3 regions of the Cutibacterium nasicola genome follow, and region 1 is predicted to be linked to each of the others. Evidence: riboswitches for the same ligand, from Rfam matches in the RefSeq annotation. Region 1 holds a riboswitch; each other region holds the start of a gene.
The links. Region 1 has a riboswitch for cobalamin ahead of cobO (cob(I)yrinic acid a,c-diamide adenosyltransferase). Riboswitches for the same ligand answer to the same signal wherever they lie in the genome.

Region 1 (6,058 bases):
CCACGTCGTCCCAACAAGGTGAGGTATTCCAAGTCCAGGGGCGAGTCGACAAGGGCTTGCTTGGACTCGGCTGCACCGACGAACCCGACAGGGATGCCGACGACGGCTGCCGGGCAGGCACCCGTCTCCTCGCACACCTCGAGCACCCGGTACAAGGCGGTGGGGGCGTTGCCGATGGCGACGATGGCCCCGTCGAGCTTGCCCTCCTCGGCCCACAGGTCCACCGCGGCGCAGGTTTTCGTCATGTTCTTGGCCTTGGCGATGTCGGCCAAGCGGGGATCCTTGATGTAACAGATCGTCTCGTTGTCACGGGGCAGACGGGACCGGATGATTCCGGTGGCCGTCATGGAGGAGTCGCACAGGATCGGGGCACCGTTACCCAAGGCCTTGCGGGCGGCCTTGACCACACCTGGTGTGAAAGCGATGTCGTCAGCGATGGCGGGATCCGCAGCAGCGTGAATCATCCGGACGACGACTCCCTCGACGTCGGTGGGGAAGCGATCCAAATTCGCCTCGGAACGAATGATGCGGAAGGACTCGCGGTAGATGTCGGATCCGTTGTTGACGTACTCGTGGGTCACGGCTGTGCTCCTATCGATGACAAGGGGTGATGACGACTTATCGGGATGTTCCCACACTACGCAATCAGCCACACGGGCATGCTACCTTGGTTAGGCAACCCTTTGATGCAACCCTGCAGTGGCTGTGTTTGACTGGCCATTGAACAACTCAAGAATGTCCTGATGACGTGATTGAAGCCGGGAAACGCCGGCACGGACGCGCCACTGTGGACGATCCCATGTGGATCGGAAGTCAGATCTGTCGCGCACATCAGGCCTTTCCAGGACGGGACGCGAATCCCGAGAAAGGAGATGACACCTCATGCATATCGCTGAGGGGGTTCTCTCACCAGCTGAGTGTGCAGTCTGGTATGCAGCTGCTGCTCCGTTCGTTATTCACGGCGGCTACCGAGTCGTCAAGGAGGTCAAGGAGCACCCCGAGAACAAGCTCCTGCTTGCCACTGCCGGCGCCTTCACCTTCGTCCTCTCCGCCATCAAGCTCCCCAGCGTCACGGGCTCGTCCTCCCACCCCACGGGAACCGGCGTCGGGGCAGCCCTCTTCAGACCACCGGTCATGGCGTTCCTGGGGATGATCGTGTTGATCTTCCAGGCCTTGCTGCTGGCTCACGGTGGCATGTCCACACTGGGGGCCAATACCTTCTCGATGGGCATTGCCGGACCGTGGGCCGGTTACGCCTTCTACAAGCTCACCAAGAAACTCCACGGGCCCGACGCGTTGGCAGTCTTCCTCTGTATGGTCTTCGCCGACTTCGTCACCTACGTCGTGACCAGCTTCCAGCTCGCCTTTGCCTTCCCGGATCCCACCGGTGGCTTCTGGGGGGCTGTTGGCAAGTTCCTCGGCATCTTCGCCGTGACCCAGATTCCGCTGGCCATCGCTGAGGGCTTCATCGGAATCCTGCTGTTCCGTTTCCTTGCCAAGGTCGCCGCCCCGCAGCTTCAGCAGCTCGGCGTCCTCGCTCGTACCCCGGAGGTGGCAAATGCCTGAGAACACTGCAGTCCCGACCCGTGCCGATCGTTCCCTGACCGGCAACAGCAAGTGGGTGACTCCGGTTATCGTCGTCCTGTTGATCGCCCTGTTCGTGCTGAGCATGGTCCTCGGCGCCAAGAAGGTGTCCGGAGACGAGGAGGAGGGCTTCGGCGGAACTGACGACGCAGCTGCCACCGCGGCTGAGGAGGCTGGCGCCAAGGAGTGGATCAAGCCGATCTTCGAGCCGAACTCGGGTGAGGTCGAGTCCGGTCTGTTCGCCATGCAGGCTGCCCTGGGTGCCGGCATTGCCGGGTACGCGTTGGGCCGCATGTCCGGCAAGAAGAAGGGTCGTGAGGAGGCCGAGCACGCCTCTGACCTGCACAGTGTCGACGACGTGCCCGAGGCCGCCGTCACCTCGTCGGAAGCCACTGCGACTGCCAAGTCATGACAATCACCTCTCTCGACGACGCCGCCTGGGATTCCCCCTGGCGGCGTCGTCCGGTTGGTGAGAAGGTCGCCCTATCAGCATCCTTGCTCCTGACCGCTCTGTGTACCCCGTCGATGGAGTCATCGTCGTGGGTGAGCCCGGTGGTCGGCTCCGGCATCTGGCCCGGGGCGCTACTCGCCGGGATCATCAGCGTCATCGTCATCCTCGGCCCGGCGCGCATCCGGGGGCGAGTGCTGTGGCAAGCCATGGCCGCCCCGATCGTCTTCCTGGTGGTCGGCGGGATCTCGGTCCTCATCAGCCTTGGGTCGTCCCCCATCGGGACAGTCTGGTGGCATGCCGGGGTGTTCAGCATCGGGCCGGTCACCACCGCCCAGGCGATGTCACTGATTGAACATGGCGTCTGCGGCACCCTCACCCTCATGGTGCTGGCCGTCACCACCCCCATGGTCGATCTGCTCACGTGGTTGCGGAAGTTCCACATCCCTGACCCGTTGCTCGAGATCGCCTCCCTGACCTACCGGCTCATCTTCGTGCTGCTCGACACCGTCGTGACGGCCGGTGAAGCTCAGCACGCCCGCCTCGGCGACGCCCCGGAAGGGAAATTTGGCGGGCTCAACCGGCGCATGAGCAACACCGCAGCGCTGCTCGGATCGGTCGGAATTCGAGCCTGGACGAGGGCCAACCGCCTCAACGACGGCCTGGTCAACCGCGGATTCGAGTCCGCACTGGTGACCCTGCCCGTCAAACGCGTCGGATCAGCGCGGTTCAAGATCATCGTCGTCATCGTCATCGCCGCAGTCTGGGCGATCAGCTGGTCGACGACCGGAAGGATTTTCAGATGAGTGACGAAGCCCTGTTGTCGACCGAGCACCTGTACGCCACTCACCCTGGCCGGCCCATGGTGCTCACCGACGTCAACGTGTCCTTCCGCGCTGGAGTTCGGGTGGCGATTCTGGGAGCAAACGGATCGGGCAAGACGACGCTGATGCGTTGCTTGTCGGGCTCCCTCAAGCCCGTCAAGGGCAAGGTCAAGAGAGGTGACACCGTGCTCGGTCACGGGCGCACCCAGCTTCGTGAGCACCGTCGGGCGGTTCAGCTCGTCCTTCAGGACCCCGACGACCAACTCTTCAGCGCTGACGTGAGCCAGGACGTCTCCTTCGGCCCGATGAACATGGGGCTGGACGTGGCGGAGGTGCGCGACCGCGTCGCCGAGGCCCTGCAGCTACTCGGGGCCAGCCATCTTGCCGAGCGTGCCACGCACCAGCTGTCCTACGGCGAACGCAAGAGGATTGCTGTCGCCGGTGCCGTCGCCATGCGCCCGGATCTGCTTCTCCTTGACGAGCCCACCGCCGGACTCGACCCGGTCGGCGTCACCAAGATGCTGGAGGCTTTGGACCGTCTGCGCGACCACGGTACGACCGTGGCGATGGCTACCCATGACGTCGACCTGGCCCTGGCCTGGGCTGACGAGGCGCTCATCGTTGTCGACGGGGGAGTGCAGCAGGGGCCGATCGACGAGTTACTCGCAAATGTGACCATGGTGGAGAGGGCCCATCTACACCTGCCTTGGCCCCTCGAACTGGTCCGGCGTCTTGGGATGGATGAGCGTCCCCGAACGATGAGCGAGGTCGTCGCGATCCTGTCACACCTGGCACCGAGCAGTCCGTGTTGACGTCATCGTTGTGACATCAGCGGCACAAGGCACTCTTGATGGGGCGGCCACAGTGCGGCGGTTCGATGGTCATCATGAACAGGTCAGCGCTGTCGGTTTCGGCAGTGCCACACCATGTGCGTTTCGCTGCCGAGCAGACCTGGGCTGCCTGCCTGCTGGCCTCCCAGATCAGCTGAGTCCAGGATCAGACAACTGTGCACACTGGGTGGCTCGTCGTCACTCAGTGTGCTGCCAGGTCCACGCCACGACGGTGCGGGCCGGTTTCCAGCCCCGCAGCCGGCCGATGCTGTCGGCGGTCTCGACGCCGAACCTCATGAGGTCACCGCCCAGATCCCGGTGCAAGGACTCCACGAGCATCTCGGCCTCCATCGTCACCCCATGGACGACGAGCCGTCCCCCGATGGGCAGACGTGGTCGACACTGGGTGACGAGAGTTTCCGTCGCACCGCCGCCGATGAAGATGGCATCCGGGTCGGGCAGTCCCTCCGGCAGCCCCTTGGCGAGGTCGGCGTCGATGACCTCGAACTGGCCGGGCAGAGTGAGTTCTGCGGCATTCGTGCGGGCATTGGCGGCCCGTTCTGCCTTGCGCTCCACCCCGATGGCTCGGCAGGTCGGATCGGTGCGACACCACTCGACACCGATCGACCCGGCGCCGGTGCCGAGGTCCCACAGCAGCTGGCCCGGCATGGGTCGCAACGCTGCCAGAGCGACGGCCCTCACCGGATGTTTGGTGATGAGGCCGTCATGGGCGAAGTGCGTCTCGTCGAGGCCAGGCGTGCGTCCGAGGAGGGTGGCGTCAGGATCATGGGTCATGAGGGAAGCTTAGGGCAGTGCCGGGTGAGGACAACCCGACCCGTGTGACACAATCGACGATGGCCCTCGGGGAGGAATCCGGTGTGAATCCGGAGCGGTCCCGCCACTGTGAGCGCCTCAGCGCGAGCCAGGTCGATCCTGCGGGTCAGGTCACGGAAATCCCGTGACCCGACGGGCGCGGACCCGCAAGGAGGTCGTTCATGCCGCACGCGCGCAGTGGCGCCACACCAGACGACGGGCTGTCCACCAGACAGCGACGATTACGGCCAGTTCTTGCTGTGAACACCGGCGAGGGCAAGGGCAAGACGACAGCGGCGATGGGTACCGCCCTGCGCGCCTGGAACCAAGGGTGGAAAGTCGGCGTCTTCCAGTTCGTGAAGTCCGGACGATGGCATGTCGGCGAGCAGGACGCCCTGCAAGCTCTCGGGAAACTCCACGAGGAGACCGGTGCCGGCGGTCCCGTCACATGGGAGGTCATGGGGACTGGATGGTCCTGGGCACGCTCCTTCGATGCCGCCGATGACCCCGAGGCCGCTGCCCGCGAGGGGTGGCGACACGTGTCGGAACTCCTGGCCAGCGAGGCGCTTGATTTCTACCTTCTTGACGAGTTCACCTACCCGCTGGACTGGGGATGGCTCGATGTCGACGAGGTCGTCGACACACTGGTCAACCGCCCCGGCACCCAGCACGTCGTCATCACTGGCCGTCGCGCCCCGGCAGCCCTCGTCGAGGCCGCAGACCTCGTCACCGAGATGACCAAGGTCAAGCACCCCTTCGACGCCGGTCAGCGTGGTCAGGCGGGAATCGAATGGTGATGCGCATTCCACGAATCCTCATCGCCGCCCCGGCGTCGGGAGGCGGTAAGACGACCGTCGCGACAGGTCTCATGGCAGCCCTGCGTGCCACCGGCCGGACGGTGGCGCCGTTCAAGGTCGGGCCGGATTACATCGATCCCGGTTACCACTCGATGGCCAGTGGTCGTCCGGGCCGCAACCTGGACTCCGTCATGTGTGGTGACGAGCTCATGGCTCCGCTGCTGGCCCATGGTTTCGTCACCCCCGATGCGGCGGACATTGCGGTCATCGAGGGAGTGATGGGCCTCTTCGACGGCCAGCTCGGGACCGGACGCGGGTCCAGCGCCGAGATCGCCACCTCGACCCAGACCCCGGTGGTCGTGGTCGTCGACACCGCTCATGCGTCCCTCACCCACGCCGCAGTGGTGGCAGGTCTGGCGACGTTTGATCCGAATGTCACGATCGCCGGTGTGATCCTCAACCGGGTCGCCTCTCCTCGTCATGGTGCCGAGGTCGTGCGCGGACTCGACCGACTCGGCATCCCGGTGCTGGGGCGGATTCCGCGCACCGAGTCGATCTTCGTGCCGTCTCGCCACCTGGGCCTGGTCCCGGCGGGGGAGTGGGAGCACTCCGCCTCCAAGGTCGCCGGCCTGGGTGACCTCATCGCCGAACACGTCGATCTCGACGCCGTTATGGACCTGGCCGATTCCGCACCCGACCTCGACGTCGAGCCTTGGGATCCGCGAGCCGCTCTGCAATCAGCTGGCTGGCAAGGCCATTCCT
Region 2 (6,058 bases), 790 kb from region 1:
CTGCCTTGATCACTGTCTATGGTGCACGTCAGCTCGATGGTGCCGTCAAAAGCGTTGTCCTCAGCGCCCTGGGTCTGGCTCTGGTCGTGCCCGACATCCTCACAGGACTCATCGCCGTGCTACATCTGCCATCCCTGTCCGGGCGGCTGGCGCTGACCAATGTGCGCGCCGATCGGCCCAGGGTCCGGGCCCTGGGATCAGCTCTGTGCATGTGCCTTGCGATCCCAGCGAGCGTCACTGTGATCATGGCGTCCTACCTGAGCTCCAGCGCCGCGCTCAGCATGGCGATCCCCGGACAGTTGGTTGTCCAGTCTCCCAGTGGCCAACCGTTGCCAAAGAATCTGCCGCAGCGGATACAAGCCGGTGCGGGGCTCCCTGCACCCCTGGCGGTCCACATCCTGGAGGGCCAGATTTCCCCCACCGGAACTCCGGGGGCGCAGGGGGTCATGGTAGTTACCCAGCCATCAGAAGCTGAACGTGTTCTTGGCATCACGTTGGACCAAGGGCAACGCGCCGCATTGCAGGACGGTACGATGTTGGGCTTCGATGAATTCCCCGACACCGTGGAACTCTCCTTGGACAGCGGGCGTCGCGTTGGCGTGCCGACTCGGCATGTGGCGGTTCCCCCGACATGGAGTTTCATATATGGCGGAGTCTTGCTGGAGAGTTCTGCCAAAGCACTGCATGCAGCATCCATGCCCGACCGGTGGGTGTATGCCGGTGTTGACGAGGCCCAGATCGCGAAGGCAATCGAGTTCGTTCACACTCAGAAGTTGGACCCGCGTGTTCTGACTTACTACAAAGTCCCGCCGAAGCCGGAACTTCCACCCAGTTTGTGGGCGGTGTGCTTGGCGCTGCTTGTCATCGGAGTCACCATCACCATGGGTGTGTGTTCTTCCTTTGGCGAGACGGCGCGTGGTCAGAGTCGACAGCTCCTGGCCATCGGCCTGCCACCAAAGTTCTGCCGTACGGTTCCCATCATCCAGAGCCTGCTACTGGTGGTGACCTGCGGACTTCTTGCGAGCCTCGTAGCTGTTGGCCCCGTGATCCTCGCGCATGGCATGTCCCACTCGCTTCACTTGTCGGTCCCACATGACTGGGTCCTGGGTTGGGTGGCTGTCCTCGGTCTGCTGGCATTGATCGGTCCGTTGACGGGGTTACGGGGTATCCGCGCCAAGGATCGCCTCGCCGATGACTTGGCATGATGTGCGTGCGCAGGGGTCGGTCCCCTTGGTGGGCGGCGACCTCCCCAAGTGAGCCTGCGCCCCCAGATCAATGGTGGAGGTTTCGGTGAACAGAAAATCCACCCAGAACGCGAAAACTCCCGGTCAGATGATCTCTGGCCGGGAGTTGCGTGAAGCAATCGGGCTCACGTGCGTGAAGCACCTGTTGTGCGCGAGAGAGGAGTTGAACCTCCACGTCCCAAGGGACACTGGCACCTGAAGCCAGCGCGTCTGCCATTCCGCCACTCGCGCATCAGGCCCCTTCGGTGGACCCAACTCGTTGACGATAGCACGGTTGGGGCATCTAAGTGAAATCGAGGGCTTTGAGCCGTGTCATGACGGGCCATCACATGCGTACCGAGTAGCCTGTCCCCGTGCTGTCCTTCCTCGCCGCGGCCTTCGCCCTGGGTATTGCCGGTTTCGACCCGCTGGGTTCCTTCGTGCTGCTGGCAGCGCTGGGACTAGGGGTGCGACGTCGCGGCGTTGTCATCCTGGTACTCACCTCGGTGGGAACCTCCGCCATCTTCGGGGTTGCCGGAGTGCTCGGTCTGGGAGCCTTGCTTGCCCGGCTGGGCATTCATGGACTACATGTTCCTCATCTGGTCTGGGTGTGGCTGGTGGCCATCTTGGGTGTGGCTTTCGTGAGCTGGGGGGTATGGCGACTGCGTCCAGGGGCAGCGACGAAGGAACTTGACGAGAACACCTCGGCCGCTCCCCGCTCGACGGAGCCCGGTGCGCTTGCCGTCAGTGGTCTGCTGGTGGGACTGTCCTCCCTCGTCGACCCGGCATTCTGGGCGATGCTCGTCCATGCCGCCCACCTGCCGCACGCCAGCTGGGCCGTCGTCGAGTCCCTCATCTGGGTGGCCTGCAGCCACAGCCTGCTCATCGTCCTTGTCGCTGCCTACCTCGTCGGCGGGCCTGACCGAGTCACTCGGGTGGTGACCAGCATTCGCGAGGACCACGCCGTCGCAGCCCATCGCGGGATCTCTGCGCTGCTGGCGGCCTTCGGGGTCCTGCTGCTCGCCGACGTCATCGGCGTCCTTGCCACCGGGCAGTGGTTCTTCGAGCTTTGAGTACTCAGTGCCAGTGATGGCGACGCTGACGCCGTTGCCCGGTTCGGCCGAGGAACCACCCCAGTGCCAGACCGAGCACTCCGGCACCGACGGCGACGCCGATCTGCAATGGACCCCACTGGCGAGTCGACACCGTCACCGGCTGTCCGTGGGGAAGTGGCGCGCCCTTGGCCTCGGCGGCGCCCACGGCATTGGCGCGCTGGGCGATCCGGTCCAACGAGGCGTCCAGGATGGTTCGGGTGTACCCCATGTGGATGGGGCGACCCTGGTTGAGCTCGTCCTGCCAGGTTGACTGCAAGGTGAGGATGCGCGTCAGGGCGGGGGCGGCGTCGCAGACCGGATCGCCTTTCATGCACACCGAATAGGTCTCGGGATACGCCTCCGCGGGGATGGCCGCGCCGACCTTGACCATGTCGGCGTCCAGGGCTTCATGATCGATGGACTCCTGGCTCAGGCCGAGGGCGGCCTTGATGACTGCCCGCATCTGAGAGTCGCGATCGGCTCCGGGAGTCGCGTTGGCTCGTTCACGCAGGTAGTAGAGCATCGCAGCCATTCCGATGGCGGACTGGTCGGCATCGCCGCTGAGCTCCTGAACGTTCTGTCCCGGGTAATGGTCCGGATTCCCGGCCAGGAGGGCGCCTGCCAGACGTTGCGGGGTGTCGGTCTGGGCGAGGGCCTGGGTGATGGCCTGGGACCCCTGCGAGAATCCGGCGAGCACCACCCATTCCTTCGGGCACTGTTTCTTCTCCTCGTTGAGGAGGGTGGTGAGTTTCTTCGCTCCCAGAGCCGCCGAGTCGAAGTACTCGGTCGACGGCATGGTCGCGTCAAAGAGGAGACTGCTCATCGATGCTCTCTGCAGGGTGTGAGGGTCAGCGGCGGGGTAGTCCAGGTAGACCTGACGAACTGTTCCCCTGCCCTTCCACTTCTGGGCCAGGGCGTCACGAACCGACGTGATGGTGCTGCCGAACGGAGGGGTCTCGCCCGACCCTCGGACGCCGACGAACATCACCGAGGCGCAGCCCATCCGAGAGGCCAGCTCCGAGGACACCGGGTCCGAGTCCCAGCCCATTCCTGCCCCTGGGGTGAGGGTGGCGGCGGACGTGAGCGTTGTTGTGGACCCGCTGGCGTAGCCGGTGCTGGCTGTCGTCGGGGTGGGCGCTGATGGCTCGGCGTTGGCAGAAAGCGGCAGCGTCACCAGGCCGGCGATGACGAGGAGGATGAGCAATGTCTGCCGAAGCTTCACTACGTCAGTCAAGCAGGGGTCGCCGACACCGGACGGCTCGTGTGTCCGTGGTCAGGACTGCTTGAAAGTTCCGGTGATCGACGCGGAGTCCAGCTCGCTGGTGTGGATGACGAAGCGGACCTGGACGTTGGCGGCGTCGTCAGGAATGTCGAGATGCTCGCTCGGCATGGCATGGACGGTGTGGATGTAGCGGTGGGCCGGTCCGGGCGGCGGGCAGGCTCCGGAGTAGCCGTCCTCCTGGTAGTCATTGGTCCACTCGCGCACACCGGAAGGCAGCGGGCCGCCCTCATCGAGGGAGGTGACGTCGGCTGGGATGTCGGCGAGGATCCAGTGCCAGAAGCCGGAACCGGTGGGGGCATCGGGGTCGTAGACGGTGATCGCGTATGACGCGGTGCCCTCCGGGCCGGGCGTCCAGCTCAGCTGGGGGCTGATGTTCTTGCCACCCGCATCTGCATGGGCGTGGGCCAGGTCAATCGGCTGGCCGTCGGTGATCGACGTGCTGGTGATCTCCATGGGTTGTGTCCTTTCCCTGGGTGTGTGTCCATGATGCCAGCCTGATGCGCGATCCGAAGGGGTGTCACGACCGGTTCCGAACGCGGGGAAGCCCACCCCTGATGACGAGGTGAAGGGGTGAGTGTGCAGATGTGATGAGATGCGTATACCCTTCATCTTGTGCTGGTTCTCATCGCCAGACACCAGATGTAGGGGTTGTATCCACATCTGGTGGCGATGGGAGGAAAGAGGGAATCCGGTGGGAAACCGGAACTGCCCCGCAGCGGTGACAGGGAACGACGGCGACATACGCACTGGCCATCCGGTTGGGAAGCGTCGCTCGGTAGGAACTCGTCTGACGGCGAAACGCCCTGAAGTCCGAAGACCTGCCAGCGCCCGGGTCGGCGACCCGGTACGACAACGGGCGTGCGAGACGGCCCGGGGTGAACCTGCCCCACTCGTGCGCTGCTTCGAGGAGAGAGCATGTCGACGATTGTCCAGCCAGACGACCTGACCACCCCACGCACGGTTCCCACGTCCATCCGCAAGAGGGACGGCAGGGTGATCCGGTTCGACTCGACGAAGATCGTCGAGGCCGTCCGCAAAGCCTTCGTCGCCTGTGGCGGCGACGCCCCCGAACTGTTGGCCTCCGAGGTTGCCCTCGAGGTGCTCTCCCGACTGAGCGAGATGGGTGAGGACACCCCTGATGTCGAGGCCATCCAGGACCTCGTCGAGAAGACCCTCATGGATCAGGGACACGACGGCGTCGCCAAGGCCTACATCCTCTACCGTCAGCGTCGCACCGTTGCTCGCGACCAGCAGTCCGCCCTCATGCGTACCTTGCGTGAGATCACCTTCGCCACCGCCGAGGAAGCCGACGCCAAACGGGAGAACGCCAACGTCGACGGCAACTCCGCGATGGGGTCGATGCTGCGCTACGGAACCGAGTCGGCCAAGCAGTTCAACCTGCTCGAGGTGCTCGACCCCTCCCATGCCGCCGCCCATCGTGACGGGGACATCCACATCCACGACCTCGACTTCCTCACCCTGACGACGACCTGCTGTCAGATCAACCTCACCGACCTCTTCGAGCACGGTTTTTCCACCGGCCACGGCGTCCTGCGATCCCCGCAGTCCATCGGTTCGTACGCCGCCCTGGCCTGCATCGCGATCCAGTCCAACCAGAATGACCAACACGGCGGCCAGGCGGTGCCGAACTTCGACCGGGACATGGCCCCGGGGGTCGCCAAGACCTTCAGCAAGGCTGCCCAAACCGGTTTGACGAGGATTTTCGAAGTTCTCGGTGGCGACGAGGACCGTCTTGACCAAGTGCGCCAGGTGGCGTCGGGATGGGTGCTGGAGCCGGACGCGGCCGCGCTGGTCCATGAGAAGGAGCAGGTGGCGGAACTGTTTGCCGGGCTCGTCGACGACACCGACCGGGTCGCCGACAGAATTCGTCGCCAGGCCGTCGAGGAGACACGTCGTCAGACCTACCAGGCGATGGAGGCCCTCATCGCCAACCTCAACACCATGAACTCGCGAGCCGGGGCACAGACCCCGTTCTCCTCGATCAATTACGGCACCGACACCAGCCCGGAGGCGCGGATGGTGATGCACTGCCTGCTGGAGGCCACCGAGGCCGGTCTTGGCGGTGGGGAAACCGCGATCTTCCCGATCCAGATCTTCCGGGTGCACAAGGGCGTCAACCTCGACGACGGTGACCCCAACCATGACCTGTTCCGGCTGGCCTGCCGGGTGAGCGCCAAGCGCCTCTTCCCGAACTTCTCCTTCCAAGACGCCCCGTTCAACGCCGAGTACTACGTGCCCGGCCATCCCGAGACCGAGATCGCCTACATGGGCTGCCGCACCCGGGTGATGTCGAACGTCCACGACCCCTCGCGGGCACAGACTTGGGGACGCGGGAACCTGTCCTTCACCTCGATCAACCTGCCGAGGTTGGCGATCGAGGCCAACCACGACGTTGATGCCTTTTTCGCCTCCTTCGACCGGATGATCGACCTCGTCAT
Region 3 (6,058 bases), 180 kb from region 1:
TTCACCCCGATGACCTTCGTCGGCAATCATGACGTCACCCGCATCGCCTCGAAGGTGGAGCAGGATGGTGCGATCGTCGCGACAGCGGTGCTGGCCACTACTGGCGGCATCCCGCTCATCTACTACGGGGACGAGCTGGCCTACCGCGGGATCAAGGAGAAGAGGCTCGGAGGCGACGATGACATCCGTCCGGTGTTCCCGGCCAGCCCGGCGGAGCTGTCCAACCTGGGCGCCGAGACCCTGCGTGCCCACCAAGACCTGCTCGGCCTGCGCCGCCGTCATCCCTGGCTCGTCGACGCGCGTACCGAGTCCCTTGACCTGACCAACGAGCGTTACGTCTACCGTAGCGGTGTCCCCGGGGCCGAGCCCCTCATCGTCGAGCTCGACGTGCGTGATGGCTGCTCGGCCCTCATTCGCGAGGCTGGTGAGGTCATCTGGTCCAGCCGAGCCTGAGGCTCAGTCACCGCCGAAGAGGTCTCGGGTGTAGACCTTCTCGGCGACGTCAGCCAGCTCGAGCGACATTCGATTGGCGATGATGACGTCGCAGCCGGCCTTGAACGTCTCGAGGTCTTTGGTGACCTTCGAGTGGAAGAACTCGTTGCCCTCGAAGGTCGGCTCGTAGACGACGACCTCAATGCCCTTGGCCTTGATGCGCTTCATGACCCCTTGGATCGACGAGGAGCGGAAGTTGTCCGAGCCAGCCTTCATGACCAGACGGAAGATGCCGACTCGCCTCGGATCCTTGGCGATGATGTCCGAGGCGATGAAGTCCTTGCGCACCGTGTTGGAGTCAACGATGGCCTGGATGAGGGTCTGGGGGACGTCCTGGTAGTTGGCCAGCAGCTGACGGGTGTCCTTGGGCAGGCAGTAGCCGCCATAACCGAAGGACGGGTTGTTGTAGTGGCTGCCGATGCGGGGGTCCAGGCAGACCCCGTCAATGACCTGACGGGTGGACAGCCCACGCTGAGAGGCATAGGTGTCGAGCTCGTTGAAGAAGGAGACCCGCATCGCCAGGTAAGTGTTGGCGAACAGCTTGATGGCCTCGGCCTCGGTGGCCCCGACGAAGAGCACCGGGATGCCGGTGTCGACCGCCCCGGCGGCCATGAGATCGGCGAAGAGGTGGGCCTTGGCCGAGTCCGACCCGACGACGATCCGTGACGGATGGAGGTTGTCGTAGAGAGCCTTGCCCTCGCGGAGGAACTCCGGAGAGAAGATGACGTCAAGGCCGGGGCGCTCCTTGCGAATCCCCTCGACGAAGCCCACCGGGATCGTTGACTTGATGACGATCGTCGCCTCGGGGGCGAGCTCCTGCACCAGGTCGAGCACTCCGTCCACGCTCGAGGTGTCGAAATAATTCTGGTCAGGGTCATAGTTCGTCGGGGTGGCGATGACGACGAAGTCAGCATCGTCATAGGCCTTGTGCGGATCAGTCGTGGCCGTCAGATCCAGCTCGTGGTGGGCCAGGTACTCCCCGATGAGGGGATCGACGATCGTCGTGTGTCCGGTGTTGACCATCTCGACCCTCTCGGCGTCAATGTCAATGGCGACGACACTGTTGTGCTGGGCAAGCAACACGGCATTGGCCATGCCGACATAGCCCAGTCCTGCGACGGCGATCTTCACGAGACGTCCTTTCGGTGGGTCCCCATGAGTCTAGGGCGGTGACCTTACGAGACGGTGACGTGATGCTCGCGAACCTGGTAACGCGGCGCGTCGCGGGCATGGCGTTGACCTCACTACACAGCGTCGGGCCTGAAGAGGCTCGTTGTTCTGCTCGTGTTCTCCCTGAGCGAGAACAGGATCATGGTGATGTGGGCGCTTCTTCCGCGATGCCGAGATGCTGGCTGGGAGACCTCAATATGCTGGAACTACGACCCCGGGAGGATTCATGGACACCATCACGATCACCGCTGACGACGGAGCCGACCTCGACGTCCTTGTCTGGCGTCCGGAGGCTGCGCCGGGTCGCCCCACCAAGGGATTGGTGCAGTTGTGTCATGGCATGGCCGAGTACGCGGCCCGCTATGACGAGGTGGCCCGGGCGCTGGCGGACGACGGCTGGCTCGTCGTGGCGAATGATCACCGTGGTCACGGACCGCGCGCTGCTGCCACCGGACAACTTGGGACCACCCCTGATCGGGGCCACCACCAACTGCTCGACGATCTCTCCGCGGTTGCTGACCACTTCATGGCCGAGGTTGAGGGGAAGCCGTGGTTCCTCGTCGGACACTCGATGGGATCGTTCCTCGCCCGTGTTCTGGCCGCTCGCCGGGGACGCGAGATGACCGGCCTGGTCATCATTGGCACAGGCTCCTCCTTGGGGCCGTTGAGCACCGTCGCCACCGGGCTTGCCCGTTCCCAGGTGCTCATGTTGGGGGAGGACTCCCGCAGTCCGTTGCTCAACACCTTGTCTTTCGGGTCCTTCAACCGGGCCTTCCAGCCGGCTCGCACCGACTACGACTGGTTGTCTCGAGACGTGCGCGTCGTGGACGCCTACAACAACGACCCGCTGTGCGGTTTCGTCTGCACCGCAGCCTTCTACCGCGAATTGGTACGACTCATCGAACTCGCCAATTCCACCGAGGTTCTACGTGCCACTCCGCCTGCTCTGCCTGTTTTGCTCATGGCCGGTGCCAAGGATCCGGTGGGCGACTCCGGTAGGGGAGTGCGTCGCGCAGCTTGCCAATTGCGCGATGCCGGGTCCCAGGAGGTGGACGTCATCCTGTACCCGGGTGGGCGCCATGAGGTTCTCAATGAGGTCAATCGCAGGCACGTCCATGCCGACCTACGAGAGTGGATCGACTCTGTCGCAAACCGGCCTCAAATCCCCCAGGTCCGCAAGGCACGGTAAACGTCTGTTCACAGCACGGTCGCACAATCGTGCACATGCACCCCCGCTGTGCCAAGTCGATCGTGCGCAGCCTAGTATCATAGGTGCTGGTGCCAAGGAATCCCGTCCGGGGGTTTCAAGGCGGTAAGAGGGAATCCGGTGCAATTCCGGAACTGCCCCGCAGCGGTGAGTGGGAACGACATCACCATCGACGTCCAGTTGGTCTTAGGTCCGACCGGATGGCGATCAAGCACTGGGCTTCGGTCTGGGAAGCGGTGACGTAGGACTTGTCGGCAGACGAGGTGCCCATGAGTCCGAATACCTGCCAGAGCTTGCGACGTACCCTGCGTGCGCCGCAGCGTCCGAGGTCTCGAGGGCCGACCGAGGTCGTCCACCCATCCGCAGCGAAGCAGGAGTCTGACGAATGACTGATGCTGACAACCTCGCATCCAAGTCCGTCGAGGACAGGATGCCCGAGGAGTTGAGCCTGGCCGGGGACTTTCCGAAGATCACCCACGAACAGTGGGAGGACGCGGTCCTCAAGGTCTTGAACCGGGGACGTCCCGAGGGCAAGGAGCTCAACATTGAGCAAGGAATGAAGCGCCTCGAGCCGAGCACGGTCGACGGCATCAAGATCGAGCCGATGTACCGGCGTCAAGATGCCCCTGAGAAGCTCGGCGCCCCGGGTGTGCCGCCCTTCACCCGTGGCGCCACGATCCGGACTGGCGTCATGGACGCATGGGATGTGCGGGCCCTTCACGAGGATCCGGATCCGCAGTTCACCAGGAAGGCGATCATCGCCGACCTCGAGCGTGGTGTGATGTCCCTGTGGCTGCGCGTCGGTGCCGACGCCATCAAGCCGGAGGACATTGCCGGGGACCTCAAGGACGTGTTGCTCGACCTGGCCAAGGTTGAGGTCTCGAGCCGTGACGACCAGGAGGCCGCTGCACAGGCCCTCCTTGACGTCTATGTCGACTCCGACATCGATCCCGACAAGCTGTCGTTCAATCTCGGTCTGGACCCGATCGGTTTCGCCGCTCTCAACGGCGGCACCCCGGATCTGTCCACGATGGCCGAGTGGGCCAAGAAGACCGACAAGTACAAGAATTCTCGTGCCTTCGTCGTTGATGCGACGGTCTACCACAACGCTGGTGCCGGCGACGTGCACGAGCTCGCCTGGGCCATCGCCACCGGCGTCGAGTATGTCCGTGCGCTCATGGAACAGGGGCTGACTGCCGAGCAGGCCTTCGATTCCATCAACTTCCGGGTCTCCGCAACCCACGACCAGTTCCTGACCATCTGCCGTCTGCGTGCCCTGCGTACCCTGTGGAACCGCATCGGTGAGGTCTTCGAGGTTCCGGCTGCCAAGCGTGGCGCCCGTCAGGAGGCCGTGACGAGCTGGCGTGAGTTGACCCGCGATGATCCCTACGTCAACATCCTGCGTGGCACCATCTCGACCTTCGGTGCTGCTGTCGGTGGCGCCGAGGCCGTCACGACCCTGCCCTTCGATGCCGCCATCGGCCTGCCGAAGAGCGACTTCTCCCGTCGTATCGCCCGCAACACGGGCATTATCCTCGCCGAGGAGTCCAACATCGGCCGCGCCAATGACCCGGCGGGTGGTTCCTTCTACGTCGAGGCCCTGACCAAGAAGCTGGAGGAGGCCGGTTGGGCCGAGTTCCAGGCTGTCGAGGCCGCCGGTGGCATGGTTGCCGCCCTCACCGGTGACCACGTTCGCACCGAGCTCGACAAGCTCAACGCCGAGCGCGCCAAGCGTCTGGCCACCCGCAAGCAGCCGATCACGGCCGTCAGCGAGTTCCCGCTGCTCGACGCCAAGACCGTCGAGACCAGGCCCTACCCCGAAGCTCCCAAGCGCAACGGTCTCGAACAGCACCGTGACGCCGAGGTCTTCGAGGCCCTCGTCGATCGTTCCGCCACCTGCTCCGAGCGTCCGAAGGTGTTCCTGGCCTGCCTGGGAACCCGTCGTGACTTCGGTCCCCGCGAGGGATTCTCCGCCCCGGTGTGGCACATCGCCGGCATGGAGACCCCCGAGTGCGAGGGCGGCACCACGGAAGAGGTCGTCAAGGCCTTCAAGGAGTCCGGTGCCGAGGTCGCAGACCTGTGCTCGAACGCCAAGACCTACGCGGCCCAGGGCCTCGAGGTCGCCAAGGCCCTCAAGGAGGCCGGCGCCAAGCTGGTCTACCTGTCGGGTGCCTTCAAGGAATTTGGTGATGACGCTGCCGAGGCCGAGAAGGTCATCGACGGTCGCATCTACCTCGGGATGGACGTCGTTGACGTCCTGACCACCACTCTGGACACGTTGGGAGTTGCCAAGTGACCACCCTGCCCCGTTTCGATTCCATCAACCTGGGAGACGCTCCGGTTCCCGCGGACGCTCAGGAGCAGTTCGCCAAGCTGGCTGCCGCTTCCGCTGAGCAGGAGCCCTGGACCACTCCGGAACAGATTTCGGTTGGTCATTTGTACTCCGAGGACGTCTACGCCGACATGGACTGGCTGGACACCTACGCCGGTCTGCCTCCGTTCACCCACGGCCCGTACGCCACCATGTACGCCTTCCGACCCTGGACGATTCGTCAGTACGCCGGATTCTCCACCGCCAAGGAGTCCAACGCCTTCTACCGCCGTAACCTGGCCGCCGGCCAGAAGGGTCTGTCGGTCGCCTTCGACCTGCCGACCCACCGCGGCTACGACTCTGACAATCCCCGTGTTCCCGGTGATGTCGGCATGGCCGGCGTGGCTGTGGACTCCATCCTCGACATGCGTGAGCTCTTTGCCGGCATCCCGCTGGATCGCATGTCTGTGTCCATGACGATGAACGGCGCCGTGCTGCCGATTCTGGCCCTGTACGTGGTGGCCGCCGAGGAGCAGGGTGCCAAGCCCGAGCAGCTCGCCGGAACGATCCAGAATGACATCCTCAAGGAGTTCATGGTTCGTAACACGTACATCTACCCGCCGCTGCCCTCGATGCGGATCATCTCCGACATCTTCGCCTACACCAGTGCGAACATGCCGAAGTGGAACTCCATCTCGATCTCCGGCTATCACATGCAGGAGGCTGGCGCGACCGCCGACATCGAGATGGCCTACACCTTGGCCGACGGTGTCGACTACATCCGTGCCGGTGAGTCGGTGGGTCTGCAGGTCGACCAGTTCGCCCCGCGTCTGTCGTTCTTCTGGGCCATTGGCACCAACTTCTTCATGGAGGTCGCC

Region 2: another riboswitch for cobalamin. It lies ahead of ACUCCZ_RS00115 (anaerobic ribonucleoside triphosphate reductase); the one in region 1 lies ahead of cobO (cob(I)yrinic acid a,c-diamide adenosyltransferase).
Region 3: another riboswitch for cobalamin. It lies ahead of mutA (methylmalonyl-CoA mutase small subunit); the one in region 1 lies ahead of cobO (cob(I)yrinic acid a,c-diamide adenosyltransferase).

Annotation. Positions count from the first base shown of each region.
Region 1 is NZ_CP199745.2:1,819,864-1,825,921, reverse strand. It holds gene ACUCCZ_RS08630 (precorrin-8X methylmutase) at 1-581, opposite strand, end outside; gene ACUCCZ_RS08625 (energy-coupling factor ABC transporter permease) at 883-1,566, shown strand; gene ACUCCZ_RS08620 (energy-coupling factor ABC transporter substrate-binding protein) at 1,559-1,996, shown strand; gene cbiQ (cobalt ECF transporter T component CbiQ) at 1,993-2,838, shown strand; gene ACUCCZ_RS08610 (energy-coupling factor ABC transporter ATP-binding protein) at 2,835-3,668, shown strand; gene cbiT (precorrin-6Y C5,15-methyltransferase (decarboxylating) subunit CbiT) at 3,885-4,481, opposite strand; cobalamin riboswitch at 4,505-4,641, shown strand; gene cobO (cob(I)yrinic acid a,c-diamide adenosyltransferase) at 4,682-5,296, shown strand; gene ACUCCZ_RS08595 (cobyrinate a,c-diamide synthase) at 5,296-6,058, shown strand, end outside.
Region 2 is NZ_CP199745.2:15,206-21,263, forward strand. It holds gene ACUCCZ_RS00090 (FtsX-like permease family protein) at 1-1,205, shown strand, start outside; tRNA gene ACUCCZ_RS00095 (tRNA-Leu) at 1,393-1,475, opposite strand; gene ACUCCZ_RS00100 (hypothetical protein) at 1,598-2,296, shown strand; gene ACUCCZ_RS00105 (cutinase family protein) at 2,301-3,365, opposite strand; gene ACUCCZ_RS00110 (YbhB/YbcL family Raf kinase inhibitor-like protein) at 3,591-4,052, opposite strand; cobalamin riboswitch at 4,247-4,439, shown strand; gene ACUCCZ_RS00115 (anaerobic ribonucleoside triphosphate reductase) at 4,515-6,058, shown strand, end outside.
Region 3 is NZ_CP199745.2:1,643,717-1,649,774, reverse strand. It holds gene ACUCCZ_RS07700 (alpha-amylase family protein) at 1-453, shown strand, start outside; gene ACUCCZ_RS07695 (nucleotide sugar dehydrogenase) at 457-1,587, opposite strand; gene ACUCCZ_RS07690 (alpha/beta fold hydrolase) at 1,889-2,851, shown strand; cobalamin riboswitch at 2,922-3,174, shown strand; gene mutA (methylmalonyl-CoA mutase small subunit) at 3,255-5,165, shown strand; gene scpA (methylmalonyl-CoA mutase) at 5,162-6,058, shown strand, end outside.